One region of the Sporomusa sp. 246TCP1 genome, then DNA from elsewhere that is predicted to be linked to it. Evidence: riboswitches for the same ligand, from Rfam matches in the RefSeq annotation. Region 1 holds a riboswitch; each other region holds the start of a gene.
The links. A riboswitch is a leader RNA that binds a small molecule or an ion and turns the genes downstream of it on or off. The one in region 1 is predicted to bind S-adenosylmethionine.
Positions count from the first base shown of each region.

Region 1 (10,661 bases):
GTTGCGTTGCCTTACGATTAACTTGGGTAATTGTAAAACTATTATCCAGGCTAGTACGCCATTCTTTTGCGATGTTGGTCATCGCTTCAAACTGGCGTACATTATGCTTATACAACCATTCAGCAATTTGCTTGCCACGGTATGCCTGTAAACCCAGCGGTTTTATTTGCTTGGCAATCTCGTGGGCAAACAAGCCGAATAAGTCTGTTTTTACGTTGGTTGTCATAGTTGTTACCGCCTTATTTTTGCCTTATCATACGAGCAATGAAGAATCCGTCTACCCCGTCAGTGTGCGGCCACAGTTGAATCATAGGTTCAGACCTTTTAACTACAGGCAGATATTGACCGGTAGTTTCCAGTATAAATGCAGGATTGGCCAGCAAAAAGGCATTAACAATATCCTGGTTTTCTGCAGGTTCAGTTGTGCAGGTGCTATAAACTAATACCCCACCAGGTTTTACACACTGAGCAGCACTTGCTAAGATAGCGGCCTGTAAGGCAGGCAGATCCCGCAAAATGTCCTCAGATTTACGCCAGCGGGCATCTGGTTTGCGCCGTAGTACTCCAAGACCTGAACACGGGGCATCTACAAGTACTCTGTCAGCCTCAAATGGATACATAGTACCTAAATTAACGGCATCCAAGGCCTTAGTCTCAATATTTGTTAATGCCAATCGCTCAGCATTTTCACGGGTAAGTGCTAATTTGTGCTCATAAATATCGGTAGATAAAACCTGACCGGTATTATTCATCAAAGCAGCAATATGGGTAGTCTTTCCACCTGGAGCACCGCAGGCATCAATAATAAATTCGCCTGGTTGAGGATCAAGAATATGTGCTACCAACATCGAGCTTTCATCCTGTACCTGAAATAGTCCCTCCTGCAGGGACGTAAGAGTGGCAAAACCTGGATGTTCATAACAGACAATGCCTTCCGGCGTCCAGTTTGACGCCCGGCATACTACTCCTTCTCCTGCCAAACGCCGCAAAAGTGAATCACGATCTATTTTGATGGTATTCGTGCGAACCGAAAGCGGCGGTACTGTATTATTGATTTGACACAATTCTTCACAGGCCGCTGCTCCTAAGCGTTTAACCCAGCGTTCGATAAGCCACTCGGGATGAAAGTATCTAAGGGCAAGATATTTCACAGGTTGTTTATCTCTATTTGGATAAACAATTTTTTCCGGACTGCGGGCGGCATTTCGCAAAACGCCGTTAACGAATTTGACTGTACCGGCATGGCCATATTTTTTTGTCAATTCAACAGCCTGATTGCAGGCTGCCGATGCAGGTACTTTTTCAAGATAAAATAACTGGTACATACCTAGCCGCAAAATATTTCTAATAATAGGAGCTACTTTGGCAAGCGGACGGCTCAAATAGCAACTGAGCATCCAATCCAAAGTAGCGCCGGTTTTAACAGTTCCATATATTAGCTCTGTAATAAACCGCCGGTCCTGATCAGAAAGCTGTCCCTGAAGTGTTTGACGGTTTATTTCTTTTGCGAGTGCAATATTAGCATAAGCACCATTATTTTCAACTTCATTAAGTATTTTTAACGCAATTTCCCGGGCGTCCACTATTTTATTAGTCATGTCAATGCACCTCTTTGGGTAAAAAGCTTTGGATAGCTGCTTCCACCTTAGCAAGATCAACGCGTGTATTACAGCAAGGCCCAAATGGTCGTTCATTGAGCACGCCAATTACCGGTAATGGAAAAACATCCTGAATACCACTCGTAAGATCGCGCTCACAGGCAATAGCCAGTACGGCTTGGGGACGGATAGTCTTTATTACCTTGCGGGCTAACGTACCACCGGTTACTACTGCCAAATGAACACCGTAGGTTTCAGCAAGTGTCACTAAGTCGCCGATCTGGCACTGCCCACAGTGATGGCAATTTGATACATCGCGCGTAATTTTATAAGGACAGGACTCATGTTGTAAGCAGTGTGGTGTCATAATCAGCAACTTAGACGGTTGCACCATTACTTTTTTTTGTTTGATTAAATGATTGCTTACTTCAATAAAAGAACGTTCAACCCGTTCCTTATCCACATCAAACAGCTTACCAATGGAAATTGCCACTGGGAATAGCAGGTTAATCGCTGACCATGCCAGACCCTGAAAAATACCCAGTGTCCTAAATCCTAAAATAGCCAAAATAATACCGCCAACACCACAGGCAATCGCTAAAATAGCAGCTGCTAAAACAATGCCCAGCATCATCGGTAAGTAGGCACTGATATTTGCTAACCCTGGCAGACTGACGACCCATATACCGTAACTTGATACAGTTGCCAGGAATAAACTAACAAGAATTAGCGTTAGAAACAAACGTTTACGAGGTCTGTGCATTATTTCAATCATCCCTGACACCTTCTTATTCAAACATATTGCCTATTGTAAGGGAGTAGCCACAAACAAAGTCACAGGCCTTCATTCGCCGTTTAGATTCAGGCTGCACTTCCAGCAACTCAATAGTCCCTTTACCAGTTTCAACAACCAGCCCTTCTTTGGTGATCCCGACAACTTGTCCCGACTGAGAGCAGGGTGATGATTCGTTAACTATTCTAGTCTGCCATATTTTCAACAATTTATTTTGGTGTTTGCAGTACGCTCCCGGCCAGGGATTCAGGCCGCGTACTAAGTTATGGATAGCTACTGCAGGTTGGTGCCAGTCGATGCGTTCCGTGTTGCGGCAAAGCAGCGGGGCATAAGTTGCCGCAGCATCGTTTTGCGATACGCGTGGTGCATTGCCGGCTGCGATTTGCTGCAAGGTATCTGATAGTACGGTTGCGCCTAAGTCTTTTAATTTGTCGTGAAGACTGCCGGTAGTATCAACTGGTAAAATTGGTGTTGCGGCTTTAATAATCATATCACCGGTATCCATGCCGGCATCCATATACATAGTAGTAATACCGCTCATTGATTCGCCGTTGATTATCGCCCAGTGGATGGGTGCTGATCCCCGATAGTTAGGTAAAAGCGAGGCATGCACGTTAATACAGCCCTGAAGCGGTAAGTCTAAGATTCTTTGGGGCAGAAACTGTCCAAAAGCGATAACAATAATAACATCAGGTTGAATAGCGGCAATCTGGTTATAGAAATCATCGTTTTTAATGTTGTCAGGCTGTAAGATGGCAAGATTATAGTGTAAAGCCGCTTCTTTAACCGGCGAATAGGCAAGTTTTTGACCACGTCCCTTGGGACGATCAGGCTGGGTGACAACTGCGGCTATCGAGTAGCCCTCCCTAACCAGCATATCTAAACAAGGTACCGCAAAATCTGGTGTTCCCATAAATACTGTCCGTAATTTTTTCATCTAATTACCCCTTGTGTATGGTTTTAGCCAATTCAATAAACAAAATACCTTTAAGATGATCTGTTTCATGCTGCAACGCCCGCGCCAACAGACCTGAACCGCTAATCCGAAACATTTTACCAGCTCTATTTTGCGCTTCCACTGTTACGGTAGCGTATCTTTCAACTTCACCAAACATACCGGGCACACTTAAACAGCCTTCAGTAGCAATTTCACAGCCTTCGCAGGCAACAATTTTAGGATTAATAAGCTCGATGATACCCTCGCCAACATCAATGACAACTAGCTGTAGAGAAGCACCAACCTGCGGTGCGGCTAGCCCTACCCCATCGGCAGCGTACATGGTTTCAGCCATCTCATCAAGTAATTGTTTGATTTTGCGATCAATCTTTTCAACAGGGGCAGCAATTTTTTTTAAAACCGGGTCACCTGCTTTTCTAATTTCCATTACTGACATTCTGTGTTCCTCCTTACCTATCAGAGTGTGTTTCAAAAAACACACTTTCCTTACTATTCTTTTAACTGTTATAAAATACCCCGGTGTTAAACACCAAAAAGTCGCACAGCAAGGGCATACCCGGTTTCTATGCTGAAAGGCTCAACAGCAAAGAGGGGTATTTTATAACAGCCTCTATAGACCATCAAAAAAATTTTACCATAGATTAGCTCAGCATGAAAGTAGTTCTGCTAGACTATAGAACATTAACAGGATCAATATCGATAATAATATTTTTTTGATTCGCTATGCTCATCGTGCTAATTTGTTTAGTTATTGTGGGTAAATCCTTGGTTTTAATGAGAATATTCACCCGGAAAATATCCTTAACTTTATTTACCGCAGCCGGAAATGGTCCAATAATGGCAGCGCCGGCCATAGCCAATGACTGCGTAAGTTCTGAGGCTACTTGGTTAGCCTGACGGTGAACTATGGTTTCGTCATTAGCTTGTACTGTTATTTTTATCAGATTCGTATACGGCGGGTAGCCTAACTGCTGACGAAAGCTCAGCTCTTGTTGATAAAACTCCCGATAATTATGCTCTGCCCCGGCAGTTATCGCATAGTGCTCCGGATTATATGTTTGCATGACTACTCGTCCTGTTTTACTGCCACGTCCGGCTCTCCCCGCAGCTTGAGTCAGGAGGGCAAAGGTTTTTTCCGCTGCTCGAAAGTCAGGTAAGTTGAGTGCTGTATCTGCTGAAATAATACCAACTGCGGTTACATTGGGAATATCATGACCTTTAGCCACCATTTGTGTACCGAGGAGAATATCATACGAACCGGCAGCAAAAGCAGCAAGAATCTTGTCATGGGCCAGCTTGCCACGGGTAGTATCTTGATCCATACGTACAATTCTGGCGGCTGGGAATAACTCTTTCAGCGCTTCTTCCACCTTCTGGGTGCCTGCACCAAAATAACGGATGTACCGGCTGCCGCATTCAGGACAAACGTCTGGTACTGCATGGCGTTCCTGACAATAATGGCAGCGCAGGATACTAGTGGGAGCATGATAGACAAGTGAAATATCGCAGTGGCCGCATTTAAGGACATGACCGCACTCACGGCACAGAACAAATGTTGAGTAGCCGCGACGGTTAAGCAGAATAATAGCCTGTTCTTTCCTGGCTAAGATTTCGGTTAACATGGTCTGCAAAGGCAGTGAAATGACACTGCGGCGACCTTGTGCCAGTTCTTGCCGCATATCGACAATAGTAACTGCCGGCATCGGTATATCATCCACCCGTTTATTCATCGGCAATAATTTATGTTTTCCCTGCAGTGCATGGTAATAGGTTTCAATAGCAGGTGTCGCACTGCCAAGCAGTACAGTAGCTCCAGCAAATTTAGCTCTGGCTGCCGCCACCTCCCGGGCGTGATAACGGGGTGTTTCCTCCTGCTTATAGGTAAACTCATGTTCTTCATCAATGATAATAAGGCCTAACTGACTAACCGGCGCAAACAATGCTGACCGGGCGCCAATGACAATGCCGGCCTGTCCTGCATGCAGCCGTCGCCAGGCATCATACCGTTCACCTACTGAAAGCTTGCTATGCATAACGACTACATCATCACCAAAGGCCGCCCGGAAACGAGCGACAATCTGGCTTGTTAACGCTATTTCCGGTACCAGTACGATAGCCTGGCGGTCAAGACGCCGCGCTTCAGCTGCTGCATTAATGTAAACCTGCGTCTTACCACTGCCGGTAACACCATGAATTAAAAAGGATTTATATATACTGTCATTTATCGCTGGAATAATTTGCTGCAGGGCCTGTAACTGCTCTGTAGTCAAGGTCAATTCAGCAGCTTTGGGCTGAGCTCCAGCATAGCTATTACGAAATACCGGCACACTGCAGATAGTGATAAGCCCTTGTTCAGCTAGTTTTTTCACAGTAGCCTGGGTAACAGCCAAACTGCGCAGCTCAACTGCATTTAGTTCTTGTGTAGATAATAGCGCCTTGAGCAAACGCCGTTGGGCAGTTTTAGAATTAGGCAGCGCTTTTTCCATTTGGTCAGCGACTTCCCGGCTTACGGCCAGCTTAATAAGCATTGTTGAGTTAGCCTTGCCGCGCTTACTGACAGTATCAGCAGTTACAATTAGCTTGTGCTGTAAACAGAATTTTATCATGCCTGCAATACTGGTGAATCTTTTAGCAAGGTCGGTCAATGTGACCGGACCGTGTTCATCAATGTAGTTAAGTATTGCAAGGTACTCTGGTGGTTTATCATTTAGTAACCTTTTGGTATACTCCCAATCAAGCGTACCCGGTACTTGATATGCTTTTTGCGTTTTGATGCCTGATTGCCCTGGAATAAATAACCGCATTGCTTCAGCCAGAGAGCACAGGTAATAATTACTTAGCCATTTGGCAGTTTCTAACATGTTGTTATCAAACCACGGATAATCATCCAGAACATCAAGAATGGTTTTTAAGCCGGGAATATTTTCAGCCTCTAACCCGACAATAAATCCCTCTACTTTTCGATTACCAAATGGCACCAGCACGCGCCAGCCTATATCTGCAAAAGACAAGTGTGCGGGAATAAGATAAGAAAAAGGCTTAGTTATGCTGCGAGTAGGAATATTTACAATTATTTGGGCGGTATTTGACATGTTTTCACCTAAAGTATTATTTCTTTATTCACCGGATTAGCTCTCAATCCAGGAAAGGTTAGCCTTTCCCTCTGGATAAAGAGAAGGGGACTTGTTCAGTCCCCTTTTTTAACTAAAGTATATATTCGCTTTTATCTATCAAATACCTGCTACCGGTTTTTCATGGTAATGAGCGGCCATTTCCCAATCAAGACCGGTGTCCATCGGCAAACGTTTAAAAAAATGTTTAATCCGTTTCCTTTTTTGCGGCGAAAAATGAAGCTTCATATGCTTATTCCTAACTTAGAACTGAATAGCCAAGTGATTGTAGTGTTTCTTCAATTCCGCTAGAAGGTAACGATTCATCGTGGCTAACTGCAACTTGCCTGGAAGCCATATCCACCTTAACTGAGGCAACACCCTGGAGATGGGACAACGTATGTTCAATACGGTCCCGGCAGTGGTCACCTTTGATGCCGCCAACATGGTAAACAGATTGTGTGGTATTTTTCTGAGTAACCAATAGAATACCTCCTTATTACTGAATTATAGGTCCAGCAATGTTAGTATTACCATTGGCTATCAATTAATAAGTTTATCCGCTGTCCCAGGTTTGTGCTAAGGTCACTTTAGATATTGGCTTCTTGGCGAAGAAGTTCGGCTTTATCAGTATGTTCCCAGGGCAAATCCACGTCAGTACGGCCAAAGTGACCGTAGGCGGCTGTTTGGCGATAAAGAGGCCGTCTAAGATCAAGCGACTTAATTATCCCGGCAGGCCGTAAGTCAAAATGTTTGTTGATAAGTTCAACGATTTTATCTTCTGCAATTTTGTTAGTTCCAAAAGTTTCTACCATGACAGAAACCGGACGAGCAATACCGATGGCGTAAGCCAATTGAATTTCACATTTATCGGCTAGTCCGGCTGCAACTACGTTCTTAGCAACATAGCGGGCAGCATAAGCAGCAGACCTGTCAACTTTTGTGGGATCTTTACCCGAAAAAGCACCGCCGCCATGACGCGCCATACCGCCATAGGTATCAACTATTATTTTACGTCCGGTTAAACCGGAATCTCCTTGCGGTCCACCCACTACAAACCGGCCGGTTGGGTTAATATAGTATTTAGTTTTAGCATCCAATAATTCTTCTGGAACTATGGGAAGGATTACTTTAGCGATAAGGTCTTGTTCAATGGTCTCACGGTCAACGTCAGGGCTATGCTGGGTTGAGATTACGATTGTGTCAACACGCACTGGTTTGCCATCTTCGTATTCAACAGTGACCTGTGTTTTACCATCAGGACGCAAATAATTCAGGTCGCCATTTTTACGAACTTCTGACAAACGTCGAGCCAATTTATGGGCTAAGGCAATAGGCAGCGGCATAAATTCCGGAGTTTCATTTGTTGCGTAACCAAACATCATGCCCTGGTCACCGGCGCCAATAGCACCAATGGCATCAATCTCACCTTGCTTTGCCTCTAGTGCCCTGTCTACACCTAAAGCAATATCAACCGACTGTTCATCAATGGAAGTTAATACACCGCAGGTTTCACCATCAAAACCATACTTGGCACGGGTATAACCAATGCTTTTAATGGTCTCACGTACAATTTTGGGAATGTCAACATAGCACTTCGTGCTAATTTCACCTACTACATGTACGATCCCTGTGGTAACTAATGTTTCGCAAGCTACCCGGGCCTCAGGGTCCTGGGCTATAATAGCGTCAAGCACACTGTCGGAAATTTGGTCAGCTATTTTATCAGGGTGGCCTTCCGTTACCGACTCAGATGTAAACAGCACACGTTTTTTGGTCAAAATAGTATTCCTCCTAATCCTACTGGTTACTAAAAAAAGAACTCCCGCAAGGGAGGTGTGATATTCCACTCCCATCTCACGGTTTTACCGTCGGAATTGGCACCGTTTTTAACATAAACATGCTAAATGGTTGCCGCGGTTTCATTGGGCCAGTCCCTCCACCACTCTTGATGAGTATAGTATATGCTATTTTCACTTCAAAAAAATTTTAAACCAATTGCCTAAAAAAATCAAGTAAATTTTGTCAGTAGTGTACTGATTTTATCTAAAAGGATCTCAGCTACTTGCTGTTTGCTCAGTTGAGGAAGTTCTTCGACACCGCCATCTTTATGGATGATTTTTACAATATTTGTATCAATATTAAAACCGGCCCCAGGCAAAGTGATATCATTAGCAACGATCATATCAAGATTTTTTTTAGTCAATTTTTCCCGGGCATGAATCATAAGGTCTTTCGTTTCGGCGGCAAAACCCACTAGTATTTGCTTTTTTTTTCTTTGCCCCAGCTCAAACAGAATATCCGGATTCTTAACGAGATTAATGGTCAAAGTGTTCCCTGTCTTCTTTATCTTTTGTTCAGCTACCAGTTCTGGACGATAATCCGCGACAGCTGCAGCTTTGATTACAATATCAACAGTATCAAATTCAGCAAGTACAGCAGCCTGCATTTGGGCAGCTGTTTCTACTCTGGTAATACTTACTCCCGGTGGAGCAGACAGATTTGCCGGACCGGAAATAAGTATGACTTCAGCCCCCCGTCTGGCTGCTGCCCCGGCAAGAGCATACCCCATCTTGCCGCTCGAACGGTTACCAATATATCTGACAGGGTCAATAGCCTCACGGGTACCGGCCGCTGTAATTAGTATGCGTCGCCCCCGTAAATCCTGACAGTTATGTAGCAGCGCTGCTACTTTATCCACGATGAATACCGGTTCCGGCAACCGACCCGGCCCTTCAACACCACACGCTAACAAGCCGGTAGCAGGTTCTATAATATGATAACCTAGCCCTGCCAATTTGGCTAAGTTTTGCTGAGTAACCGGGTTAAGATACATATTGGTATTCATAGCCGGTGCCAGTATTACCGGGGCTTTGGTAGCCATAATGGTAGTTGAAAGCATATCATCAGCAATGCCATTGGCGATTTTACCGATAATATTGGCAGTAGCAGGTGCAACAAGAAACACATCCGCCCAGTTAGCTAAGGCAATATGCTGTACGTTCCAGGTTTTGGGTTCTTCCCACATATCAGTTACTACCGGATTACCGCTAAGTTCACGAAAAGTTAACGGTGTGACAAACTCTGTGGCCGCTTTGGTCATGATAACGTTGACGTTACAACCCGCTTTTTTCAAACGGCTGACAACCTCAACTGCCTTGTAGGCTGCGATTCCGCCGCTAACTCCCATAACAATGTTTTGACCTGAAGACATCATTGACTCCTATTTAATACCAGTTTTAGTGCGCTCATAGGTCATCTTTCCCTGAGCAACTTCTTCTAACGCAATTGTCACTGGTTTGTTGGATTTGCATTCAATAAGCGGTTGCTGCCCATCCATAATTTCCCGCGCCCGTTTGGCGGCTAGCACTACCAGTGTGTATTTACTGTCAACCTTTTTTACTAAAGAATCTAATGACGGATTAATCATAGCGTTTCCCCTTATTTATTATTTAACAGTATTGGTACCTCATTACCAACACAACCAGTACAATAGAGATGATCAATTAAAGCTGTGTTACGCTGTGCCCTTAATTTTTCAGCCGCAATAATGGTTTGGATTTTCTGTACGGCTGTCGCCACCTGATCATTCATTACAATATAGTGATAGTTATGTGCCAGGGAAAGCTCACTACTGGCGCACTCCAGGCGTTTTTTGATGACATCAGGACTGTCAGTGCCGCGCTTGTGAATTCTGTCAGCCAATTCATCCAGCGAAGGTGGAATAATATATATATATACACCTTCCGGAAATTTTTCTTTAACTTTCATGGCTCCTTGTGTATCTATTTCTAATATGACATCATATCCTTTGTTTAACTGCTCAACCACATAGTGACGTGGTGTCCCATAAAAATTACCGTAGACTTCGGCCCATTCCAGGAGATCGTCATTTTCAATCATCGTTTTAAATTGGTCTTTGGCAACAAATAGATAATTTATTCCTTCCACTTCTCCTGCCCGGGGCGACCGTGTAGTAGCCGATATAGAGTATTTCAAATAGGGGTTGCTATGCAATAACTCTCGACAAACGGTGCCTTTACCAGTACCCGAAGGACCGGAAACAACAATTAATATTCCTTTTTGCGGCATGGCATAGGCTATCTCCTTTCCAAGATTATTCAGCAGGGTCATCAGCAGTATCTTTGCTAGTCAGGCGGTGAGCTACTGTTTCAGGCTGCACTGCCGATAAAATGACATGA
Region 1 covers NZ_CM170492.1:1,827,473-1,838,133, reverse strand. The annotation lists gene rlmN (dual-specificity RNA methyltransferase RlmN) at 1-226, opposite strand, end outside; gene rsmB (16S rRNA (cytosine(967)-C(5))-methyltransferase RsmB) at 240-1,583, opposite strand; gene AC1ECB_RS09140 (DUF116 domain-containing protein) at 1,600-2,373, opposite strand; gene fmt (methionyl-tRNA formyltransferase) at 2,387-3,328, opposite strand; gene def (peptide deformylase) at 3,333-3,785, opposite strand; gene priA (primosomal protein N') at 4,021-6,441, opposite strand; gene AC1ECB_RS09120 (hypothetical protein) at 6,580-6,708, opposite strand; gene AC1ECB_RS09115 (heavy-metal-associated domain-containing protein) at 6,719-6,943, opposite strand; gene metK (methionine adenosyltransferase) at 7,050-8,240, opposite strand; SAM riboswitch class I at 8,309-8,417, opposite strand; gene coaBC (bifunctional phosphopantothenoylcysteine decarboxylase/phosphopantothenate--cysteine ligase CoaBC) at 8,471-9,673, opposite strand; gene rpoZ (DNA-directed RNA polymerase subunit omega) at 9,683-9,889, opposite strand; gene gmk (guanylate kinase) at 9,901-10,551, opposite strand; gene remA (extracellular matrix/biofilm regulator RemA) at 10,577-10,661, opposite strand, start outside.

Region 2 (10,661 bases), 1.7 Mb from region 1:
TGGGCGTTGCCTTCAAGGTAGACTAATAACTCATCAAGCCACGGCGCACCATGGCGGTAAGCAGCTTCCAGAGCGGTGATACCAAATACATTGTTTTTGCTGATGCCCAATTGCTGGACGGTTTGAGAAAATTGACTGCGTAATTTGTTATTCGGAATAATAGCAATTGAGGTATATAGGCCAGCAGTGTTAAAAGTCTTGCTGGGGGCGGTAAGCGTGATTATTTTGTCTTCACTGTCAGTATTTAAGGAAGCCAGCGGTATATACTGATGGCCGGTATATACTAAATCGCCGTGAATTTCGTCTGTCAGCAGCAATACATTGTTTTCCAGGCAGATTTTTACCAGCTTGGTTAGCTCTGAGCGCGACCAAACCCGGCCAACCGGATTATGCGGGTTGCATAAAATTAGCATTTTGGCTTCGCGGGCTTTTTCCGCCAGGTCATCAAAATCCAGGCAATAGCTGTCGGCTTCATAAACTAACGGGTTTTCCAGCACAATGCGGTTCTGGTTGTGTACACTGGAAAAGAAGGGGGGATAAACCGGGGGTTGGATAATAACTTTATCTCCCGGCTTAGTAAAGGTCTGCACTGCCAAGGTTATAGCAGTTACCACTCCAGGAGTGCTAACCATCCATTCCGGATTGGTTTTCCAGTTATGCCGTTTATCCAGCCAGTCAGTTACGGCATCATAGGCATAGGAGTGGGGAGACGGGTAACCGAAAACGCCATGCTGAACTCGGGCGGCGAGAGCTTCGTTTACGGCCGGAGGCGAAGGGAAATCCATGTCAGCTACCCAGAAGGGCAGCACATCCTTGGAACCAAAGAGGGCAGCGGCGTCATCCCATTTGGTACTGCCGCTGTTGTGACGCGCAATCACAGTGTCAAATTTGTCAAGGTTGGAGTTAGTCATAGTATCACACCTTTTTTCATAAAATTTAGTTCACCGGAAAGATATTATTCTTCCAGCGCCTGCGCCAAATCGGCAATGATGTCTTCCACATCTTCAATACCGACAGACAAGCGCAGCAAACAGTCGCTAATGCCCAGACGTTCTCGAATGTCAGCCGGGATGTCAGCATGGGTCTGCACTGCCGGGAAGGTAATTAACGATTCAACACCGCCTAAACTTTCAGCAAATTGGAGAATCTTAATTTTGCGCAATACTTGTGCAGGCAGGCGGGGATGGTCTACAACAAAGGATAACATGCCGCCATAACCAGTCGCTTGGGACTCTTGGATTTCCCGGCCAGGGTGGTCTGCCAGGCCGGGATAATAGACTTTGGTGACGTTGGGGTGAGCGGTAAGGCATTTGGCAATAGCCAAGGCGTTTTCTTCTTGTTGGCGTAAGCGAAGCGCAAGCGTTTTTAGGCCGCGCAGGAGCAGCCAGCTATCTTGTGGCCCAAGGATAGCCCCGGTCGCGTTTTGGATAAAGCCAATTTTTTCACAGAGGGCAGGATCACGGGCAACTGCCAGGCCACAAATCACATCGTTGTGGCCCGATAAGTATTTGCTGCCACTATGGATGACAATATCAGCGCCGAGAGTCAGGGGGCGCTGCAGGTAGGGTGATAAAAAGGTATTATCAACAATAACATGAATGGGGTGGAAATTATTGGCACAGGCGATAGACGTTATCGCCCTGATATCAGCAATTTTCATCAGCGGGTTGCTTGGTGTCTCAAGCAAGATGGCTTTGGTTGATGGCTGAAGCGCTTGGCGTACTTGATGAGTATCACTAGTGTCTACAAAAGTGGCAGACAAGCCAAATTGGGCGAATAATTGCTCCAGAAGGCGGTAGGTTCCGCCATAACAATCTTCAGTAATGATCAGATGATCGCCAGGGCGGTAAAGCATGAGTATGGCCGTAATGGCTGCCAGGCCTGAGGCAAAGGCAAAACCCGCATGGCCTTCTTCAAGCGCAGCTATGGCTTCTTCCAGAGCTTTGCGAGTGGGATTTCGACTGCGGGAGTAGTCATAGCCGGTGCTGCAGCCAAGTTCAGGGTGACGGAAAGTGGCTGTCTGATAAATCGGGGTGCTGATTGCACCGGTAGTTTTATCGGTGACCAGTCCTGACTGGACAATTTTAGTGGAAATTTTCATAAACGTTCATCTCCCGCATTGATAATGAAAAAACGACTCTTCCGGAAGAAGAGTCGCCTATCTACGCAAATAACTCATCTTCCGGATTGCTCCGCTGGATTTAGCACCTTGCATAAAATGCCGGTTGCCGGGTGTCATAGGGCCAGTCCCTCGACCACTCTTGATAAGTTTAGTATTCTATTGTGATTTTATGACTTTTATTTTTACATAGTTAAAGAGGATTTGTCAATAGTATTTTTAAAAGCAGTTTTATATTGACGCTAGTAAAAAAACCATATATGATGATTTAAAGAATAATCTGTGTTAACTATTAGGGAGGAGGCAGTGTCTGTGACTGAGCGTACCAACATTCAGGCGTTAATCAATAAAGCGGAAACAACTCATACCCTTACAAAAGAGGAATTGGTCACTCTGCTGCAAGATCGTCAATATGAAGCAGAGGTGTTTGCCGCCGCCGACCGGGTTCGACAAAAGTATGTGGGTGATGAAGTTCATTTGCGTGGGCTTATTGAATTCTCCAACAGATGCAAGCAAAATTGCTTGTATTGTGGTTTACGGCGTGATAACAGTAAGGTCAGCCGTTATCGCCTGGATGTGGACACTATTATTGATTTTGCTGTTAAAGCCAAGTCCTACGGTTACCGTACAGTGGTGTTACAGTCAGGTGAAGATGAATGGTTTGATGTCGCTAAAATGGTGGAGATAATAAAAAAAATCAAAGAACTTGATTTGGCCATTACGATTAGTGTTGGTGAAAAATCGCGAGAAGTTTATCAGGCCTATCGCGATGCGGGCGCTGACCGGTATCTTCTTAGAATCGAGACGACAGATAAAGAATTGTATGAAAAACTAGATCCTGGTATGAGCTGGGATAACCGGATGAGATGCCTGTACGATTTAAAAGAGCTGGGTTTTGAGCTAGGTACAGGCTGTCTTGTAGGTATACCCGGGCAGACTATAGAATCATTGGCCGATGATATTCTCTTTTTCAAGGAAATTGACGCGGATATGATTGGGGTAGGGCCATTTATTCCCAATCCTGATACACCCTTAGCTGACGAAGCTGGTGGCACGTTTGAATTAAGTACCAAGGTTATGGCGCTGATTCGTCTTTTGTTGCCAGATATTAACATCCCGGCGACAACGGCGATGGAATCCCTAAACCCGCAGGGGCGGGTGCTGGCGCTGCAGCGGGGGGCTAATGTAGTCATGCCTAACGTCACAGAAGGTGAATATCGCCAATTATATCTTCTTTATCCGGGAAAAATCTGTGTTAACGATACTCCGGCCCATTGCCGTTCGTGTATTACCGGTAAAATTACGGGTATTGGCCGGAAAGTTTCGGAGACTCATGGTTACCGGGCTAAACGTGCCTAACAGGTATAGAGGGGATTATGGGAATGAGTAAAAGTATTACAGAGGAAGTTCTTGTTTTGCTTGAACAAGCTGTGAAGGATATAAGCTTTGGTTCGGTTACGTTGGTACTTCAGGATTCGCGAATCATTCAAATGGAAAAGCTGGAGAAAATCCGGCTTGGTGAGCACCCGGTTAAGGGGGCGGTGAACAGGACAACTACTGCAAGTAATCTTAGGACCCGGATTTTGCAGTCAGTTAGCGGCATGGAGTATGGGAAGGTGGCTATCCAAATTCAGGCTGGGCAGATTATGCAGATCGAGAGAACAGAGAAATACCGGGTCGGCAAATTGACTGGCCTCTACGGTGACGGAATTTAATAGATAACAACGATGGAACGACTAAGGCTTCTGTCGGCGTCCGAAAAGACTTGGTACAAGCCAAGTCTTTTCTTAATATAACAGATAGTATAAAAATGCAGAGGCTATTATTACCGCAAAGTACTCAAAATACTCAAAGGGTTAAAGGTATCGTGGACGATAGCATTACTATAATTTTGGCTGAAGATTAAAAGGCCGCGCTAGCAGCTTTCTTATGCTGCCGAAGGCCATTTTGTACGTAAAATACGGACTCGCGTACTTGTAAAAAAGACGCATAATAGTGTGTTGACAACAAACATGTAAAGGTGTATATTCTACTAAAGAATGCAAAAAGTACATTCCTCAACACAGTACACTCCGGATGAACATCTCAGTATTTTAGAGGCAGGATAATGGGTATGAGGAAAAAGAGGGGGACGGGAGAAAATATGCGAAAAAAATTAATAGCAGTGGTGATGAGTACGTTGCTTATAGCTGGAGCATTAGCTGGCTGCGGCGGTACTAAACAAGAAGCAACAAACGAAATCAAGATTGGCGGAAACTTTGAATTAACCGGTGGTGTGGCCAACTACGGTAAGCAAGCTGTTAATGGCATCCAGCTGGCCATCAAACAAGCCAATGCGTCTGGCGGTGTTTTAGGCAAACAAATAAAGTTAGTGCTGGCTGATAATAAATCAGAATCAGCCGAGGCAACTAACGCTATTACGAAGCTTATTACCCAGGATAAGGTTATAGCTATGTTTGGACCGGCAACTAGTTCGAATACTATAGCTACTGTGCAGGTATCGCAAGACCATAAAATTCCATTAATTACCCCAACTGGGACTAGCGAAAAGATTACTGTCGATAATGGTAAAACTCGTCCATATGCTTTCCGGTCTTGCTTTATTGATCCGCTGCAAGGTACGATTATGGCTAATTTCGCCAGCAACACGCTGAAAGTGAAAACGGCAGTCATTTATATTGACAGCAGTTCAGACTATTCTAAAGGGCTCTCTCAATCCTTTGAGACTGTGTTTACACAAAATGGTGGTTCAGTGATAGGTAAAGAAGCTTTTTTACAAAAAGACCAAGACTTCAAAGCCACTCTTACCAAGATTAAAGCCATGAATCCTGATGTTGTCTTTTTGCCGGCATATTATGAAGAAGTAGGCAAAATCGTCAAACAGGCACGTGAAATGGGGATGAATATGCCGTTTCTTGGAGCCGATGGCTGGGATGATGCCAAGGTAGTAGAAATTGCCGGGGCGGCTCCGCTTAATAATACGTTTTTCTGCAGCCACTTTTCTTCCCAGGATAAAGATCCTAATGTTGTGAAATTCATTGAAGCCTACAAGCAGGAATACAACCAGGAACCTGGCGTTTTCTCTGCCCTTGGCTATGATGCCGGTTTATTCTTAATTGATGCAATCAAACGGGCGAACAGCACTGATCCTGAAAAAATCCGTGAAGCTTTAGAGCAAACTAAGAATCTGCAACTAAGCACAGGCCTGATGACGATTGATGCCAATCATAACCCAATCAAGAGCGCTGTTGTGCTTGAAATGAAAGATGGCAAACAAACGTTTAAGGAAAAAGTTACCCCAAATCTATAACGTGAGTCGTAGATCAATTTGGTCTCTGGATAAATGTTTAAAATTGGGTTGACAGGTAATTGTATTCGTGTTACAGTATAAGTGTGAAATAAATATATTTTGCTGACCGGAAAACCGGAGGCAATCGACGGCTGAGTTAGCTTCGATTGCCTCCTTTTAGTTTTACGGCTTACGCGATACTTATTGCAGGAAACAAGGTTAAAATAATAGTAATCAAATCAGAGAGGATGAATATTATGGCTAAAATTTATGGAAGTTTGACAGAACTTATAGGTAATACACCGTTATTAGAACTAAAAAATTATGGTGCGAAAAAACAAATAACTGCTAAAGTAATTGCCAAGTTAGAATACTTTAATCCGCTTGGTAGTGTTAAGGATCGCATTGGTTATGCCATGATTAAGGATGCTGAAGATAAGGGAATCATTAATAAAGATACAGTTATTGTTGAACCTACCAGTGGTAACACCGGGGTTGGCCTGGCATTTGTTGCTGCTGCCCGTGGATATAAGCTGATTCTTACTATGCCGGAAACCATGAGTATTGAGCGTCGCAAACTGCTCAAAGCGCTAGGTGCAGAGCTTGACCTTACGCCAGGTGCCAAAGGCATGAAAGGCGCAATTGAGCGAGCGGAAGAACTTGTGAAAACTACTCCCAATGCCTGGATTCCACAACAGTTCAAAAATCCGGCAAACCCCGAAATACACCGGAAAACAACTGCGGAGGAAATCTGGCGGGATACTGATGGCAAAGTTGATATCATTGTAGGCGGTGTAGGCACTGGCGGTACTATTACTGGTATTGCGGAAGCTCTTAAACAACGAAATCCTGGTGTTAAAGCTGTTGCTATTGAGCCGGCTGATTCGCCCGTATTGTCAGGCGGCAATCCTGGCCCGCATAAGCTTCAAGGTATTGGCGCCGGCTTTGTACCTGAGGTATTCAATACGAAGGTGATTGATGAAGTCTTTACAGTTCAGACTGAAGAAGCTTACCAAGCAACCCGGGATGTTGCTACCGTAGAGGGCTTGCTTGTTGGCATCTCCAGCGGCGCAGCACTGCATGCGGCAGCTGAACTGGCAAAACGTCCGGAGAACAAAGGTAAAAATATTGTCGTTATTTTGCCAGATACCGGGGAACGTTATCTGTCTACCCCTCTGTTTGGTGAAGAGTAAACTTCAAAAAGAATAGCATAATAAAAAGCATTCCAACGCGACTGGCGCGGCCTGGAATGCTTTTTTAATTACTTTTCATCACGTTCCATAAAGCGAACTAAATTCGATACTTTAGTTAGTTCACCTTGTGTAGTTGCATTTAATGAATCTAAATCAGCAATACATTCCATTGATGAAGATATTACATCCACAGCACTGATGATATCCGAAGCGACAGCAGTTAAATCGGTATTGAATTTGTTCATATCATCTTGAAATTTATAGGTGAAATCACTACTGGAGCTCAGTTTTGCAGATATTTCCTGAACACTTTCAAATAAGCTATTAATAGAAGCATTCGTTTGATTTAAGCTGTTCTGGGTATTCTGGGCCAATTTTCGTACTTCATCGGCAACTACGGCAAAACCACGGCCTTGCTCACCGGCTCGTGCTGCTTCAATAGCAGCATTTAAGGCCAATAGATTAGTTTGTGCAGCAATATTCATTATTAATGATAACACATTCTTAATTTCTTTTGTGCTGCCGGTCAATGCTTCTATGGTTGGTGCAATTTGGTTATTTACAGAAATCAATTCATTAACACCGTTCATATTTTTAGTAAGTACTTGCAATAAATTTTTTGTATCATTACCAATGTTACTGACATGGTGACCTATTTTGTTGACATTATCTAAAACAGTTGGAATGTTGTTGCTATTGGCAGTTAATAACTCAATAACCTTGCCACGAAATCTGTTTACAATTTTAATTTGGTTTAGTTGTCGTTCTAAACAGTATTTTTCGAAGTTGCTATAGTGGATTGGCAGGTTATCAACATATTGATCACAGAAATCATCTTCATCATTGGTATGAAAAAAGAATACAGCCGTCAGTGTTTCATTAATATTCGATCCTAACAATTCGCCAAAACTAGAATAGCCGGCCACAGCAATTTCCGGAAAAGCATTTACTTTTCCAATTGCGTCAGCATTGAATAACCGGCGTAATATGCAATCATTTAAAATCCCACCAATAGGTTTGGGTTTGTAGCGAATAAACTCTTGCCAATCTCTTGAAATCGTATCTACTAATGAAGTCCGCCGTACAACAAAAAGTTTTTCGCCCATAGCTAAATCGCAGAAGAAATAGACTCTATCGTTTGCTTCATCAATTTTTGCTATGGCTCTGACAAAAGTTTCACCACCAACTTCAACAGCAAACCCAGAGGACTCAAGCACTTTATTTAACTGCTCAACCGTTTGCACGTTAAAGCGTTTTTTAAGTAGTGAAATAAAGCTAATATTATTATAGTTTTCATCAAAAACTTTACTTACATACCGTAAAGCCGAATTTGAATCTGATATGATAAATTCACCCGTATCTTTTGTAAAACCCTGTGTTTTAAAGATACCATAGCGATAATTGGCATGTAACTTCAGCAGGCAAACTACGGCATGGTTTTGTCTAACAACATTACCATCATAAATGTAGGTATTTAAAAAATCCAAATTACCGGCTGCTGATCCGCCCACAAACATACAGGGAAATTTTTTACTCGCATAAACAGCTTGCATAAAGAATGTTTCAGAACTTGACAAACCGTCAACATAGGCTAAAGCTACGGTATTATGGCTATTGATGCTAAATTTGAGCGGAATTTTCTCAAGTTCATATTTTATTTGAGCAACTCGCTCATCGACACTCTTTTCGACAATGCCTTTTTTTAGGTCGTCGTTAGCCAGAGGAATAGATATGATTTGGCAGTTTTTGACCATTCTTTTAGAATAGGCTTGGAGAAGAATTTTCTTGCGATTTTCAGTTGCCGGTTTATATATAGTGGAATCGGCAGTGCTGTTGCATAGTTCACCTGCGGTGGATATCATCATAAAGGGGACATTGGCTGGCAATAAGCCCTTTATGGTTGTCGCCAACTGGCTAAAATTGTTATCAGGCGAAGCAAAACCTACAACAAAAGCTACGCCATCAGCGACTTCACAAAGTTTGTTAATGTCGGCGGCGCTTAGCTCTCTTGCTGATAAATACGCTACTTGGATATCTTCTAATTTAGTAATAGGTACAGTATGAATAGTGTTAGTGGCTGATGGCGAGTCTTGAGAAGGTTGATTTTTTTTATACCATTTTAGCATAACATCCCTCTTTTCGTTAAAATAGTACCATTGCGTTTTTTCAAGTATTTCTCGTATAATTCCAAAATTCCTGCCTGAATAATACAAATTTAACAGGGAATGTATTGCTTATAATACAGGTATCTTACTTTATATGTGACTATAGCAGGAATAACGATCCTGATAGCGAATGAATATATAGAATATTTATATTAATATATTTAAGTTAATCTATTACAACTTTGGGTGATAGGTGGTTTATGAAACAAATAATAGTTGCGGGTATTGATGCAGGCTCTTCAGCAATCAAGTTGAGCTTATATGATGGTGTGCAGCTGGAAAATGTAAGTTGTCCTTCAGGCTGGAATCCCAAGGAACAAGCAGCCAGCCTGCTTGCTGCGGCGCTTGCTAAGCAGGAAGCTATCACGCCGGCCTACTTGGTGGGAACAGGGTACGGGCGTTTTAACTTGCCATTTGTAACCAAAGCCATGACGGAAATAACCTGTCATGCCCGTGGGGCGTCTTATCTGCTGCCTGAGGCACAAACGGTGCTTGATATTGGCGGACAGGATGCCAAGGCGATTCGGATAGATGGGCAGGGTAAAGTTCAGGATTTTGTTATGAATGACAAATGTGCTGCCGGGACAGGGCGGTTTCTTCAGGTTATGGCTAACGCATTGGGGCTTGATGTGGCCGAAATTGGCAATATTGAAGTGGGGGCTGATGGTCAGCAATGTACAATCAATTCAATGTGTACCGTATTTGCTGAGTCTGAGGTTATTGGGCTGGTCAACCGGGGAGTCACCCGTGAGGCCATTATTGGCGCTTTGTACACTTCAATTGCTAATCGGGTAGCGGCCATGGCGGCAGGAATTCAGCCAACGCCGCCGGTAGCTTTTACTGGTGGCGTTGCGCAGAATCAGGCACTTAGGCGTGAACTTGCAGCCAGGCTGGGGCTGCCGGTTATTACTCATGACCAGGCGATATTTGCCGGGTCTATTGGTGCGGCCCTGTATGCCTGGGATGCACTTCAAGTAAGTTAGAACAATTGATAAATGGGGGTAAATTATATGGCAGATGCATTTGCTATGCTCAAAAACATTAAAGAAACAGGGAAAAAGGTGGTAGGTTTTTATTGTGTCTATGCACCGCAAGAGCTTGTATTGGCTGCTGATGCGCTGGGCTTTGCTTTGTGTGCCACTAAAGAGGAAGCGATTCCTGCCGGGGAAAAAACGCTGCCGCGGAACTTTTGTCCGCTCATTAAATCTTCATATGGCTTTGCCGTAACCGATAAGTGTCCATACTTTCTCTATTCGGACATTATTATTGGCGAAACGACCTGTGATGGCAAAAAGAAGATGTTTGAGCTTATGAAAGAATTCAAACCAGTGCATGTCATGAAGCTGCCACAGACCTACCTTGACGACAGTGATAAGGCCTATTGGTTAAATGAAGTGAAAATATTGAAGGATATGTTGGAAAAGGAATTGGGCACTGCGATTACCGGGGAAAAGCTCAGGGAAGCCATAAAGGTGCTCAATGAAGAGCGGCGTTTGATGCAGGAATTGTCCGAATGTATGAAAAATGACCCAGTGCCAATGACTGGGCAGGACTTTCTAAAACTTATGTGGGGCCGGAATTTCGTTACCGACCGGACAGAATTTGTCCAACAAATAAAAGAAATTATCAAGGATATGCAAGAAAGTATTGCCAAAGGCGAAGCTGCCATGCCTCAGGGGGCTAAACGGATTTTGGTTACCGGTGTGCCAACAGGTATCGGCTCGGAAAAAGTTATTAAAATTATCGAGGATTGTGGTGCACCTGTTGTCTATATTGAGAACTGCTCAGGCATGAAGCAGTTTGTCACCCTTGTCGATGAAACCAAGCCGCCACTGGAGGCTATTGCTGATAAATATCTGTCAACCCCTTGTTCTTGTATGAGTCCGAACCCCATT
Region 2 covers NZ_CM170492.1:86,956-97,616, forward strand. The annotation lists gene AC1ECB_RS00455 (MalY/PatB family protein) at 1-911, opposite strand, end outside; gene AC1ECB_RS00460 (trans-sulfuration enzyme family protein) at 956-2,101, opposite strand; SAM riboswitch class I at 2,173-2,271, opposite strand; gene hydE ([FeFe] hydrogenase H-cluster radical SAM maturase HydE) at 2,432-3,478, shown strand; gene AC1ECB_RS00470 (DUF2292 domain-containing protein) at 3,502-3,834, shown strand; gene AC1ECB_RS00475 (ABC transporter substrate-binding protein) at 4,263-5,429, shown strand; gene cysK (cysteine synthase A) at 5,666-6,601, shown strand; gene AC1ECB_RS00485 (methyl-accepting chemotaxis protein) at 6,670-8,727, opposite strand; gene AC1ECB_RS00490 (acyl-CoA dehydratase activase) at 8,967-9,749, shown strand; gene AC1ECB_RS00495 (double-cubane-cluster-containing anaerobic reductase) at 9,777-10,661, shown strand, end outside.
Region 2: it holds a riboswitch for S-adenosylmethionine, as region 1 does, so the genes downstream of both, AC1ECB_RS00460 (trans-sulfuration enzyme family protein) here and metK (methionine adenosyltransferase) in region 1, are expected to answer to the same signal.

Region 3 (10,661 bases), 1.3 Mb from region 1:
TTAAGCGCCATCACTGCGCCTCCTTTATTCTAACCGTTATAACATTCCTTTTGTTGACATTACACCTTTAATCCTGTCATCCTGCCGGGTAGCTTCATCCAGTGCCCGACCCAGCGCCTTGAAGATTGCTTCAATACTATGATGGGTATTCTTGCCTGACAAGAGCTTCACATGCAAAGTAAGCCCGGCATGAACACTGAGGGCCCGCAAAAATTCTTCTGTTAACTCACTGTCAAACTGACCGACTTGCTCATTAGGCAAGGTCGCATCAAAAACCAGAAACGGCCTGCCGCTAATATCAAGTGACACCAAGGCCAGCGCTTCATCCATAGGTACAAAGGCTGTACCATAACGTTTTATTCCAGCTTTGTCACCCAAAGCCTGGGCCAGGGCCTGTCCAAGGACAATGCCGGTGTCTTCCACCGTGTGATGTCCGTCCACATATATATCGCCCTTTGCTGCCACCGTCAAATCAAATAGTCCATGTTTGCTGAATAAAATCAGCATATGGTCAAAAAACCCAATACCTGTGGCAATTTGCGACTGGCCGCAGCCGTCAAGATTCAATGATATTTCTATGGCTGTTTCCCCGGTGACTCGTTTCAAGCTGGCAGTACGGATCATGCGGTAACAGCCTCCAATACAGCCTTGTTTTCGTCCGGTGTTCCGATACCAATCCGGATACAGTTAGTAAGATCAGGCGCGGTACTAAAATCGCGAATACCTATGCCCCGGGCGCTCAGACGCGCAACCATTGCCGCAATAGTATCACTCTTGATTAGCAGGAAATTAGTTTGGGATGGATATACCGTTATACCAGCGATAGCACCAAGCGCTGCTGTCATATGCTCCCGCTCACGGCTATTTTCAGCCAGGCTAACCGCAAATTCCTGACGCATGTTATATACGATCTCAGCTGTTGCCAATGTTAAGGCATTTACATTGTAAGGTAACAACACTTTACCGATAGTTTGGGCAATATCTTCACCGGCTAAAAGATAACCCACCCGGGCAGCTGCCAGACCATAAGCTTTGGAAAAGGTGCGGGCAATGGCAAGATTCGGATATTTCCCCAACAAATTCACCGACGATTTTCCGTAAAACTCATGATAAGCTTCGTCAACAACTACCAGACTCTTGGTATTAGCAACAATATATTCAATCTGCGCCGGCGGCAATACTACACCTGTTGGGTTATTGGGATTGCATAGCAAGATCACACTGGCCGCTGCTTCCTTTGCTGCTGCCAGGAGTTTATCAGCATCAAGGGTGTAATCGGCATTGAGTGCAACAGGCACAGGTTGGCTGTCTGCCAGCTTAGCATAAATGCCATACATGGAAAACGAGGGACTAGGATACACAATACTGCGACCAGCACCGCCAAAGGCATAGCACAGTGCCTCCAAAATCTCACTGGAGCCATTGCCGATAAGCACATTAGCCGCTGTTAAGCCAAAACCGGCAGCAATAGTTGTTTTTAGGGACTGGGCGCTGATTTCAGGATAGCGATTAAATGGTAATGCTGCCAGTTTTTCAATGACCTTGGTTTTAATAGCCTGTGGCATATCATTCGGATTCTCATTGGCATCAAGTCTGATAGGCCACTGAATCTCTTCCACTGAATATGGTTTCAGGGTTTCTAACCCACTACGGGGTACAAACATCCTAATTCCCCCTCAATCTTACAGCATTCGCGTGTGCCGTCAGTCCTTCGGCTTCCGCCAGCTTGATAATCTGGTTGCTGACAGCTGCCAGGGCTTCCTGGGTATAGGCAATAATACTGGTTTTTTTCATAAAGGTCTCCACATTGAGCACTGAGTAAAAACGAGCTGTACCGCCGGTCGGCAGTACATGGTTAGGTCCGGCAAAATAATCGCCGAGCGGCTCTGGTGAATAGTGTCCCATAAAGATAGCACCCGCATGCCGTACATACGGCAGCAACTTAAACGGTTCGGCTGTTAATAGTTCCAAATGCTCGGGAGCCGAAATGTTAGCCAACTCAACAGCCTCCATTATATCTTTGGTAATAATAATCAAGCCATTATCGTCAATCGATTGAGCGGCAATATCCTTGCGTGATAATGCAGCTAATTGACTATCTACTTCTTTAGATACTTTTATCGACAATTCAGTACTGTCGGTAATAAGAATACTTGAGGCTAATACATCATGTTCAGCCTGACTCAGCATATCTGCTGCCACATATTTGGGGTCAGCCGTGCTGTCGGCCACAATAAGAATTTCACTAGGTCCGGCCAGCATATCAATATCAACATGACCATAGACGGCCTTTTTGGCTAGCGTAACAAAAATATTACCAGGGCCGGTAATTTTATCTACTTTAGGAATGGTTTCAGTGCCAAATGCCAGAGCAGCCACTGCCTGTGCGCCGCCAACCTTGAAGATTCTTGTGACTCCGGCCAGCTTTGCCGCCGCCAGGACATAGGGGTTTACATTTCCCTCCCGGCTAGGTGGTACAACCATAATAATCTCTTTTACCCCGGCCACTGCCGCCGGTACAGCATTCATAATTACTGATGACGGATAGGCTGCTGTACCGCCAGGAACATAAATGCCTACCCGGTCAAGCGGCGTGCATTTCTGTCCCAGAATCGCACCCTGTTCCCGTTCAGTAAACCAGGACTTAGGCAGTTGCTCGACATGAAACCGCCTGACATTAGCCACCGCCGCTTCCAGTGCATCAAGTACTTCCTTATCAGCCCCGGCAATTGCGCTTTCAATCTCAGCCGGGGTTACTTCCAGCATAGCAGTAGTAATATCAGCGCCATCAATTAACTTCGTATATTTTTGTACCGCTTCATTGCCCTGGCGCCGGACATCTTCAACAATACGTTCCACAACCTGCTGGGCTGACAGGTCTTCACCAAATGTTTCCTTTACTTTGGCACGTCCGCCAGTTCCTAATATCACCTTATCAAAGGCTGGTTTTTCCAGTAATTCAATCATTTCTTCTTTGCTTAAAAAACTGCTGTGAATCCTTTTCATGCTTTGCCCTCACTTTCCACTAGTGCTTTTAAGCCTTCAACCATCTTATTGATCCGGTCAAATTTCATTTTAAAGCTTACCCGGTTAGCAATAAAGCGGGCTGTTGCCGGATGAATTTGCGCAATTTCCACAAGGTTATTCTCCTTGAGAGTACGACCAGTTTCCACTATGTCAACAATGATCTCAGCCAGTCCCACCATGGGCGCAAGTTCAATGGAACCATTAAGCTTAATAATCTCCATCTGAATACCAACACTATGAAAAAAACTTTCAGCAACCCAGGGATACTTTGTAGCTACCCGCATATGAGCATAATCGCTTAGTTTTTCTTGTTTCAGTGCCTGAGGCACGGCTACCATCATCCGGCAGAAGCCGAATTTTAAATCAAGCAACTCATATACATCCTTGTTGCCTTCTAAAAGTACGTCTTTGCCAATTATCCCAATATCAGCCGCACCATATTCTACATAGGTAGGTAAATCAGCTGTCTTAGTAATAATAAAACGGATTTTCTCCGTCTCATTGGCAATAACCAGTTTGCGTGAGTTTTCGCTAAGCCCTTCAGCCGTATAGCCTATTTTGGCCAGCAGGCTTACCGAATGATCAAAAAGTTTGCCTTTAGGCAAGGCTATTGTTAAATAATCCATATCATTTGAGGTCATGGCCTCCTCCTATTTTTTCTTTAGTTAATTAAAGAACTAACATGATAATATATTAACACTGTATATTATTAACGTCAATATGCTAATTTGAATTTTTCTTTGCAAATACCGTTTCTACAAGATTACCAGCTTTTTCGTCTTAGGTAGGAAAACCAACTGTATATGTAGAAGTATTTGGCAAGATAATAACCTTATATAAGGAGGGTTCACTATGGCTGTTCTTAATATTGTTGTGCTCAACCCACTGGCCGACCGGCATAAAGAAGTCATTAAGGCTGCTGAGCCTAATGTAAATATAATTGTAAGTGATGAAAAAACCGTCCTCGAACATATGCCGGAGTGTCATATCCTAGTAACCTGGGGCTGGGCTGAAACCCAGCATTTGTATCAGGCTGCCCCTCACTTAGAATGGATTCATGCGTTAAGTGCCGGAGTTGAGAAACTGCTGTTTCCAGAAATTCAGGCCGCCGACACCATACTTACGAATTCCAAGGGCATCCATAGTATTCCTGTCTCTGAACATCTCTTAGCTATGATGCTGGCTTTTAGCCGGGGACTTACCTTAAGCATTCGTCAGCAAAATGCAAGAATATGGGAGAGAGTGCCAACAGACGAATTACACGAACATACCCTTGCCATCATCGGCCTTGGTGCTATTGGACGAGAGATTGCCAAAAAGGCCAAGGCGTTAGGCATGACGGTTCTTGCCAGTAAACAAGAAATGACTACTGAATTGTTTGTAGATAAGCTGTATCTGCCAGATAGTGATAGTCTTCAGGAAATGCTGGCTCAGGCCGACTATGTCGTTGTTGCTTTACCGCTGACGGAAAACACCGAAAATCTGATTGGGCTGAAGCAATTTACTATTATGAAGCCGTCAGCCTATTTCTTCAACATTGCCAGAGGTGCGATTGTAAATGAGGCCGATTTGGTCACAGCCTTAGAGCAAAAACTAATTCGCGGCGCCGGCCTGGACGTGTTTACGCAGGAACCCTTGCCAGAATCCAGTCCGCTGTGGACTATGCCCAATGTTATTATCACACCCCACGTTGCCGCATTATCACCGGCTTATCTTGACCGGGCTATCAAATTATTTGCAGATAATCTTACCCGGTTTATCCAGGGCCGGGATATGATAAACCTTGTTGATAAAGGTAAAGGCTATTAGTTTAGGCTGTCGGCCTTTTTTAGCAGCGTAAGCTCCGGTGGCTCACCAACTGCCGGAGCCTCATGATGTCTTGCAACAATCATGGTTAGCTGTGGGGACATGCCGGCTGCAGTCAGCATAGCCGCCCCGCGTCCGGCATGATTATAATAAATATAGACAGCATGACGGAGATTGTCTATTTTGCTGCCCCGCCCCATTTGTCCCCAGGATTTTGCCCATTGTGGCGCAAACCTATCAAAAATAACGGTAATAATTTTATCGGCAGTACTAACATCACCTTTAACCTTACCGACATCATGTAAAAGCGCACATTGTATAAGTAGTTCTTGATTTACAGCCGCTTGGCTGGCAGCAAGCTTCAGCGCTGTATACGCTACATTCAAAGCATGCCGTTGGTCAGGCAGATTCATTTGCCAAAACAGGGCGGTCTGCGTTTTATTTAGGTATTTATCGATAAAAACCTTATCAACTTCGTTAATCCGGGCGGTAAGCGCGGCAACGACCTGCTTAACGCGTTTATTCAATATATATCAATTCTTCATAGCCTTGTTCATTAGCCGTCTTTTCAGCTGCCGTCTTTGAACAACCAGCCAGCGCTAATTCTGTTCGGCGGCCTGTTTTACGGTATTCTTTGGCCGCTTCAATGGCCTCAGCCAGATTACCCTCTGCCCAGGCAATGTATACGTCTTTACCGCGGACACTAACATCAATCCCCTGACGTTCCAGTGCCAATAGCATCCGTTCAATGCCAAGTGCAAAACCAGTGGCCGGATTAGGAACACCAAAAGAAGCCAACATAGTATCATAACGGCCACCACCGCATAGTGGAAAACCCAGGCCTGGTGTATAGACCTCAAAGACCATGCCTGTATAATAATCAAAATCGCGAATGATACCCAGATCAAAATTGACATACCGTTCAACGCCATAACCTGTTAAGAGTTTATGGATATCGGCCAGATTATCCAATGCGGCGCGGCTTTGTTCGTTAGTAACAAGCCGGTAAGCTGCTCTGAGCATATCCTCCCGCCCATGTAAGAGCGGAACTTGCTGAAATATCTCCCTGGCTGCCTGACTAAGGTCGCTTTGGGCCAAAACCTCACCCAAACCCACCAAATCGCGAGTAACCATAGTATATTTTACTTTTTGCTGATCCCGCTGAGTTAATCCACTCTCTGCCATAAGACCGTTAATAAATGCAACTTGACCTAAACCGATCTGAAAATTGGTTAAGCCTGCCTCCAGCATGGCTTCGACCGCCAACGCGATAATCTCGGCATCAGCAGCTGGTCCCGGAGCCCCTAACAGTTCAATCCCAGCCTGGTAAAATTCACACTGTCGTCCAGCCTGCGCCTGCTCATGCCGAAATACATTAGTAAGATAAAACAATCTCAGCGGCAGCGGCCTTTCTTTAAATCTTGTCGCAGCTACCCGTGCAATCGGTGTTGTCATATCAGGGCGCAGTGCTAACGTACGATTATTCTTGTCAAAAAATTTAAACACATGCTCTTGAATCGCGTTGCCTGTACCCAGTGTTATTGTTTCCATATATTCAAAAGTTGGCGTTACCACTTCATCATAACCCCAACGGGAAAACAACTCGGCAAGAGCTCCCTCGACAATACGCTTTTGTTTTGCTTCCCGTGGCAGCAGATCACGTGTTCCATAGGGAATTTGCGGCACATAATTATTTCTGTTCATTGTGTTCACTCCATTCTAGTCAACTGTTTTCTATCTTATCTAATACTGTCTTATAACCATCAGCACCATAATACAGACAGCGCTTAACCCTGCTGATAGTCGCTGTACTGGCACCGGTAGCAGCAACTATATCATCATAAATAACGCCAGCCTTTAACAGTCGCGCCACTTCCAGGCGCTGAGCCATAGCTTTAAGTTCGCCAATTGTGCATACGTCTTCAAAAAATTGATAACATTCCTCCTCACTGTTTAGCGATAAAATTCCTCTAAACAGCTGATCGGTAAGCCTATCTTTCAATTTAGGATTTGTAGGCATACTTCTAGCCTCCCTGTAATACTTGCTATTGTATATTTATTCGCCATTTACCCAGATTTTCCTTCTTTAATACTTTCCATCTTTATTCAAGTAAAACCTCTTCTATAAAATCCCCGTTTTTTACACAAAATACCACTTTTTTTAGTTGACAGCTATCCTTATGCATGCTAATATGAAATTCATAATTTAAATATTGTTCATCAAGAGCTGGTTGAGGGAATGGCCCGATGATGCCGCGGCAACCATCGCATCTGCGAACGGTGCCAATTCCACAGGATTACCTCCTGGCAGATGAAGAACTGGACAACAAGCCTCTTCGGACTGCCGAAGAGGCTTACATTTTTTCGAAAGGAGGATATTTTGTTTCTAGTTATTTTAATTTAATTTTAGGAGGAATCACTTTATGAAGAAGTTTACCCTGTTAGTAATAATTGCAGTATTAGCCTTATCTGCCTTTGTCACTGGTTGCAGCAAGAGCACCCCCGCACCGTCAGTTGCTGAAAAGAAAACAATTAAAGTTGGCGCGACCGCCGTACCGCATGCTGAGATTCTCAATGTTGTCAAACCAATGCTTGAAAAAGAAGGCATCAACCTGGTTATTGTCGAAATGAGCGATTACGTCCGTCCCAACATGGCTGTGGCAGAAAAAGAACTGGATGCCAATTTTTTTCAGCATATCCCTTATCTGACTAAGTTTTGTACCGAACGCAACCTTGATCTGACTTACACTGCTGCTGTACATATCGAACCGATGGGTATTTACTCCAAAAAAGTCAAGAACCTAAATGATCTGGAAAACGGTGCATCAATCGGCATCCCCAATGACCCCACCAACGGCGGCCGTGCACTAGCCTTGCTAGCCAAAGCCGGCATCATTAAACTCAAAGATGACGCCGGTGTTACTGCTACTATCAGTGATATCACTGATAACCCCAAAAGTGTAAAAATCCGCGAGCTTGAAGCTGCGCAACTACCGCGTTCGCTTGATGACCTTACTTTAGCCGTCATCAACACTAATTATGCACTGGAAGCCAAGCTTGTCCCCACCAAAGATGCTCTGTTTACTGAACAAAAAGACTCACCCTATGTTAATATTCTCACTGTTCGCAAAGGTGATGAAAACCGCCCAGAAATCCAAAAATTAACCAAAGCCCTGACTTCCGAAGAAGTTAAGAAGTTTATTAATGAAAAATATCAAGGTGCCATTGTACCCGCATTTTAAGTTAAAAAGTGAGTCAGGGAAATCCTGACTCACTTTTTTAACGCAGCAACACCATAAAGGAAAACATCGGCAATACTGTTGGCTGCCGTATCAATGGATTCCCTGCTATCCTCAACAAAACCCTGAAATACCATCATAACAATGACGCTGAACAAACCATGAGCAGCTTTATGTATATCACAATTACGAATAGTGCCCTGTTCTATACCCTCTTGTAAGATAGCTTGCAATATCCCGATGGTATGAACAAATCTTTCGCGATATTTTTCACGCTGCGCCTCGGTGAAGTTTGATGGTTCTTCATGACCTAAGCCACGCATCTCATGCATGAGCACCCGCCACAAATCAGCATTAGCAATATAAAATTCCAGAAATATCCTGATAGCCTTTTTTACTTTGTTCAAAGCTGGTTCCGTAAGAACTGAAATTTCCTTAAGTTCGGCCTCAAAATTAGCACTCCGTTCTTTTATAAGGGTATAAAAGAGCTGTTCTTTATTGACAAAATACTTATATACTGTACCCTTACCAGTGTCAGCCAGAGCAATAATTTCATCCACTGTAGCACGATGATACCCCTTGCGGGAGAAAATAGTATAAGCGGCTTCTAGTATTTGCTGACGTTTCATCGTACTTCCTCCTGTCACCACGTAAGCTGGGAGATTAAAAAAACCACCATCCCGATGGCTACAGCTAGCTTAAAAATTAAACCCAACGTCTGGCCAATGACAATACTTTTGGCTACCCTGGTTGCCCTTTCCTGATTTCCAGTAGACGCATACTCCGCTAAATATCCGGCGGCAAAGGAGACACCAATCGCCCCGGCAATAGAACCAAGTCCTGGCATGAATCCTGTACCGATTATACCGCCGGCAATGCCACCAATAAAAGCGGCTGCAATGGCCGCACGCGAGGCATTTTCCCTTTTAGCTCCCAGCGACCCCGCAACAAATTCGGCCAGTTCCCCTGTTAACAGCGCGCCAAAAAGCAGCAGCAGCACAGTAGTATTCATATGAGTAAAGCTTTCCAAATATCCATAGCCTAAAGCAGTAAAAAAGATCAACCAATTGCCAGGCAAGCCGATAGCCGTCAGACCAATACCAATAACTGTAACCGCAATGACTACTAAATTACTGGCTGTTAAGCCTGCATCCATTAAAGCATACACCTCTTCAACGTTTTCACCTGTCACTCCGGTTAAATGCCCGATGAGCAATGTCTTTACGGTACTGCATACCAGCAAAGTTTATCACTGGTACAGCCTGATAAACCTTATCTACAGCTTCCCGGAGATTAGCGGCTACCGCCGTCACGCCAAGTACCCGGCCGCCGTGGGTGACGATCTGGCCGTTAACCGTGCCTGTTCCAGCATGAAATACCATTGCCCCTTGTAACTCTGCTTGATCAAGACCGGTAATTTTATCCCCTTTATTATAACTCCCAGGATACCCACCCGCAGCCAGCACAACACATACAGCGGCCTTATCTTCCCATTCGATGGTTACATCAGCCAGTCGTCCATCCGCGCAGGCTTCCATGATATCCACCAAATCACTGGCTAAAAGCGGTAGCACGACCTGTGTCTCGGGATCGCCAAAACGAGCATTAAATTCAATGACCTTTGGCCCCTGAGCCGTAATCATCAATCCAGCATACAGACAACCTTTATAAACGATACCTTCCTGCCGCATAGCATCGACAACCGGCTGCAAGACCTCACGCCATACTTGTTCCCGCACAGCCGGAGTAACAACCGGGGCCGGAGCATATGTTCCCATTCCACCGGTGTTGGGTCCCTGATCATTGTCAAATACCCGCTTATGGTCCTGAGCCGCAACCATCGGTACAACCGTAGTACCATCGGTAAAGGCCAGCAGAGAAGCTTCTTCTCCTGCCAGATATTCCTCAATAACCACCAAATTGCCGGCATTGCCGAATGCCTTATCACGCATCATCATCGTAACAGCATCAATAGCTTCTTCTACTGTCAGGGCAACAACGACGCCTTTACCGGCAGCCAATCCGTCAGCTTTAACCACAATCGGTGCGCCTTGTTCTTTTATATAGGCCAGTGCGCTGTCAATGTCAGTAAAAGCAGCCGAGACGGCAGTGGGAATATGATATTTATGCATAATCTCTTTGGCAAAGGCTTTAGAACCCTCTAGTTGCGCTGCCTTTTGGGACGGACCAAATACTTTCAGATTAAGCGCAGCAAAATGATCGGCAAGACCGTTGGTTAGCGGTAACTCCGGGCCAACAACAGTCAGGCTGATGTTGTGTTCGAGCGCAAATTTACCCAAAGCCTCATTATCTGTTATATCAACAGACACACATTCAGCCACAGCCGCAATTCCGGGATTTCCCGGAACACAGTATATTTTTTCTACCCGGGGGCTTTGCGCCAATTTCCAAGCCAACGCATGCTCACGCCCGCCGCCACCAATAAGTAAAATTTTCAAATTACCACTCCTTCGTGTATACAGTTACGTTAAAACCAACGTATAGCCATCAGCCCAAGATATTCTTTAATAACTAACTGGCTGTTATAGAAAGCATCAGCCCGAGGCCACAATTGATGCCATTCAAAGA
Region 3 covers NZ_CM170492.1:3,172,853-3,183,513, forward strand. The annotation lists gene hisH (imidazole glycerol phosphate synthase subunit HisH) at 1-11, opposite strand, end outside; gene hisB (imidazoleglycerol-phosphate dehydratase HisB) at 37-624, opposite strand; gene hisC (histidinol-phosphate transaminase) at 621-1,664, opposite strand; gene hisD (histidinol dehydrogenase) at 1,666-3,006, opposite strand; gene hisG (ATP phosphoribosyltransferase) at 3,003-3,668, opposite strand; gene AC1ECB_RS15095 (D-2-hydroxyacid dehydrogenase) at 3,880-4,836, shown strand; gene AC1ECB_RS15100 (HDIG domain-containing metalloprotein) at 4,833-5,360, opposite strand; gene hisZ (ATP phosphoribosyltransferase regulatory subunit) at 5,353-6,537, opposite strand; gene AC1ECB_RS15110 (YerC/YecD family TrpR-related protein) at 6,557-6,853, opposite strand; SAM riboswitch class I at 7,048-7,151, shown strand; gene AC1ECB_RS15115 (MetQ/NlpA family ABC transporter substrate-binding protein) at 7,257-8,075, shown strand; gene AC1ECB_RS15120 (TetR/AcrR family transcriptional regulator) at 8,105-8,701, opposite strand; gene AC1ECB_RS15125 (DUF456 domain-containing protein) at 8,716-9,228, opposite strand; gene purD (phosphoribosylamine--glycine ligase) at 9,254-10,531, opposite strand; gene AC1ECB_RS15135 (YdcF family protein) at 10,561-10,661, opposite strand, start outside.
Region 3: it holds a riboswitch for S-adenosylmethionine, as region 1 does, so the genes downstream of both, AC1ECB_RS15115 (MetQ/NlpA family ABC transporter substrate-binding protein) here and metK (methionine adenosyltransferase) in region 1, are expected to answer to the same signal.